2 regions of the Sporosarcina sp. P7 genome follow, and region 2 is predicted to be linked to the other one. Evidence: predicted binding sites of a transcription regulator. Region 2 holds the regulator's gene; the other holds the start of a gene.

Region 1 (2,210 bases), on a different contig from region 2:
GATTCAATTCGCACTTACTTGGAGTACAGTTGCCATCTTTATCGGAATTCTTATCGCCATGCTCTATGCAAAATTTTGGGATAAACAAGCAGCGCGTTATCCGTTTCCGTATGAGCAGTTTATTGAATTGGAACAAAATCGTATGATGCGTTTTTATCGATTTGCGAATTACTTCACGGAAGTACCGCATCTAGTTGGATCCGTGAGTAAGCGTAGCTGGTTAACGATGGCTATGAAACGTTCTACATTCAAGCGCAAGGATGTGCAAAAGTACTTAATCGTCAGGACATTTATTCGTACAGATGATACATTCTGGTTGTGGGTTAGATTAACGGCGTTGTCTGCATTGGGTGCGTTCTTAATACCGTTACCAATTGTATCTTTCATCTTTGTAGGAGCGCTAGCGTTTGCGACTGCTGTTCAGTTGATATTGGCACTTGAAGGTGGAGACGAGTTTACTATGGATCAGCTGTTTCCCGAAGAACAGGAAAAATCGCAAATCAAAGCGGTTCGTTCGTTAGTGAGAAAACTGATTTGGCTACATGCAATCATTCTATTACTTGCGGCATTACCGTTATACGGCCTAAGCATTATACCTGTTTTGATTGCGGCTATCGCACTCATTGTCGGTGAGGCAACGATCCGATTGACCAAAGAGCAAATGATAGAATTTTGATAATAGATACTAGTAAAGTTGAACTAAAGTTCATAATTTAAGAATTGTCACAGAATCATCTGAATATATGTGCCTAGTAAATACTCCACTAACTACATTGAAATAATTCAAAAGTTCGAATAGTTAGAATAATGGTTGCAATTTATATTCTATTGCATATATAATTACTAAAAGGTATCAGGGGTGAGAGAGATGAATAATAACAACTCATATGCTGAATTTTTGAAAGCGGTAGGTAATAATAGCACTTCTCTCCAAGCGGAAAAGCTGCTGAACGAAATCTATTGGGATCTGTTTCTACAACACATTCACTGGGAACAAACACAATCGCGAATCATGTTATTGATTGACGATGCGCTGGATCAAAATGACAAAGAAGCATTCGACCTGTATACACAACAATTGCTCGACATTTCACAAGAACATGGATACGAACTTAAAACGAAATAATTTATTTATAGGCACTGCTAGGACAAAATCCTGGCAGTGTTTTTTATTTGTATAGAATGTCTTAGCTGTAAGTTTCTTTCACAAAGTACAAGGGTACAATAAAGTACATAGAGAGTTAGTTTAAAACGTACGTTCGTTATTTCTTTAGAAAAAACAATAGTTGTGGTAAAATAGAAGGATAGGTGTTTAAGAAGAGGAGTGGAACCATTTGAACGAAACATTTCAATTGCAGGCACCATATACACCGCAAGGAGATCAGCCAAAAGCGATTAATAGCCTTGTTAACGGCATAAAAGAAGGCAAGAAACATCAAACGTTACTTGGTGCAACGGGGACAGGTAAAACATTTACAGTTTCTAATGTACTGACGGAAATCAATAAACCTACACTGGTCATTGCCCACAATAAAACGTTGGCTGGCCAATTATATAGCGAGTTCAAAGAATTTTTTCCAGATAATGCGGTAGAATATTTTGTTAGCTTCTATGACTTTTATCAACCGGAAGCGTATGTGCCACAGACGGATACTTTTATTGAAAAGGACTCATCGATCAATGATGAAATCGATAAACTTCGTCACTCCGCAACTAGTGCTTTATTCGAGCGTAATGATGTATTGATTGTGGCATCTGTATCTTGTATTTACGGTCTGGGTTCACCAGAAGAATATAATGAAATGGTATTTTCATTACGCAAGGGAATGGAAATACCGCGTAATCAACTATTGCGGACGCTTGTGGACATTCAGTACGAACGCAATGATATTAATTTTACGCGGGGTACATTCCGTGTCAGAGGCGATGTAGTCGAAGTCTTCCCGGTGGCACGTGATGAGCGTTGTATACGTCTAGAGTTTTTCGGAGATGAAATTGAACGAATCCGTGAAGTGGATGCCTTAACAGGTGAAGTCATCGGTGATCGTGATCACGTGGCTATTTTCCCTGGTTCCCACTTCGTTACACGTGAAGGAAAATTATTAAAAGCAATTGAAAATATTGAAATTGAATTGGAAGAACAGCTTAAATATTTACGAGATAACGATAAGTTATTGGAAGCGCAACGCTTAGAACAACGGACGCGTTAT
Region 2 (2,210 bases):
TCCATCATTCAGAATCCATGAAATTGAAGCGATTATTAAGGAAATCCGTAACATGAAAGAGGACGTTGTAATCTTTGTAGATAATTGCTATGGAGAATTCGTGGAAATGAAAGAGCCTGTTGAGGTTGGAGCAGATCTTATGGCGGGCTCACTCATTAAAAATCCAGGTGGTGGACTTGCCAGAACAGGTGGTTATATAGCCGGTAAGAAAGACTTGGTTGAGAAGTGTGCATATCGTATGACATCTCCCGGTCTAGGGGCTGAAGCAGGAGCCTCTCTCGATACGTTACTGGAGATGTATCAAGGTTTCTTCTTGGCACCACACGTAGTCAGTCAGGCCGTTAAAGGTGCGCTATTCACATCCGCATTTTTAGGCAGCTTTGGTATGGACACGACTCCGCATTACAGTGAGCTTCGAACAGATTTAATTCAATCCGTGAATTTTAAGAACGCTAAACAAATGATTGCATTCTGCCAAATGATTCAGCAAAATTCACCAATCAATGCCCAATATGCACCGGAGCCTTCCTATATGCCTGGTTATGCTGATGACGTCATCATGGCCGCGGGAACGTTCATTCAAGGCTCTAGTATTGAATTGACAGCTGACGGTCCGATTAGGCCACCATATACGGCATATATTCAAGGAGGATTGACTTACGAGCATATAAAATCCGCAGTACTAGATTCTATGGAACAATTACTTGAAAAGAAATTGGTATAAAGAAAAAAGTGTATCGAAAACCTATTGAGGTTTCTCGATACACTTTTTTGATCATTAATGAATCATACGGAATACACCGATCACTTTTCCTAGTATAGAAACTTGATCTACAATGATTGGCTCCATAGAGGAGTTTTCCGGTTGGAGTCGGAAATAGTCTTTCTCTTTAAAGAAACGTTTGACTGTTGCCTCATCTTCTTCTGTCATAGCCACGACAATTTCACCATTACTTGCGGAATGCGTTTGCCTGACAATCACGCGGTCTCCGTTTAGGATGCCCGCTTCGATCATGCTATCCCCTACAATCTCCAACATGAAGACTTCATCCTCAGATGAACCGAATGTATCCGGCAAAGGAAAGTACTCTTCAATATTTTCAATCGTCGTAATTGGATTACCTGCTGTAACTTTACCGATCAACGGTACATGCATAACACCACTTTTTAACTCGTCCAATCCCTCTGGATCCAATATTTCAATGGCGCGAGGTTTTGTAGGGTCTCTCCGTATGAAACCTTTACTTTCGAGTCGTGATAAATGACCGTGGACCGTTGAACTTGATGCAAGACCGACAGCTTCTCCAATTTCACGAACGGAAGGGGGATACCCTTTTAAACGTACTTCTTCTTTTATAAACGCAAGTATTTCTTCTTGTCTCTTTGATATTTTCTTCAACAGATTCACCTCTTCTACTAGTTTGCAAGCAATGGAATACTGAACCACTATTTTGAATATAGTATAACATGTGTTCGATTACTAATCAAACAAAGGTTCTAATTTTACTTGACATAGAATCATATGTTCTCTTATAATTAAGAACAGGTATTCCGAACATGTATTCTAAAAGCGTAAATTAGAGGAGGAGTTATGATGGAGATTATTAAAGAATTTATTAAAAATAATTATTATTTTGCAGTATTATTAGTAATTTGTGTATCATTTGCTTGGGTTCAATTCGATAAAATGGCTGAGGAAGATCACTATATGGAGATCGTTATTAATGAAGGAGATACACTGTGGCAGTTGGCTTCCAATTACTCGGAAGATATACCAACTACCCACTGGATCGAACAGGTACGTTCTTTAAATGAATTACCTACGGATCAAATCGTTTCAGGTGAATTACTGCGTGTGCCTGTTAAAATTAATAAACAAACAGATATTCGAGTAGCTGAAATAGGAGTGGGATCTAAATGATGGAAAAGAAATGTGTAATATACTGCCGAGTGAGTACGGAAAAAGAAACACAAGAACAATCTATTGTAAGGCAGCAAGAAGAACTAGAAAAATTAGCTGCTGAATTATCATATGATTGCGTTGGAATCTATACAGATCGTCAGAGTGGATATGACATGGATCGTGAAGGTCTTCTGTCCATGTTGGATCGAATTCAAAACGGTTCAGTGGATGCAGTATTCATTCAAGACGAAACACGATTAGGGCGGGGCAATGCAAGAGTCGCGATATTGCATGTAATTGCCAAAAG

Evidence for each region. Region 2 encodes LexA, which represses DNA repair genes until DNA is damaged. Its sites were predicted from a motif close to CGAACATATGTTCG; they were not measured.
Region 1: a site for LexA is predicted at 1,249-1,262, ahead of uvrB (excinuclease ABC subunit UvrB). Genes of this name have one in related genera too.

Annotation. Positions count from the first base shown of each region.
Region 1 covers NZ_PDZF01000011.1:32,542-34,751, forward strand. Annotated here, with positions in the region: gene CSV60_RS11515 (ABC transporter permease) at 1-676, shown strand, start outside; gene CSV60_RS11520 (IDEAL domain-containing protein) at 869-1,126, shown strand; gene uvrB (excinuclease ABC subunit UvrB) at 1,335-2,210, shown strand, end outside.
Region 2 covers NZ_PDZF01000002.1:159,888-162,097, forward strand. Annotated here, with positions in the region: gene CSV60_RS03385 (methionine gamma-lyase family protein) at 1-724, shown strand, start outside; gene lexA (transcriptional repressor LexA) at 779-1,399, opposite strand; gene yneA (cell division suppressor protein YneA) at 1,592-1,921, shown strand; gene CSV60_RS03400 (YneB family resolvase-like protein) at 1,918-2,210, shown strand, end outside.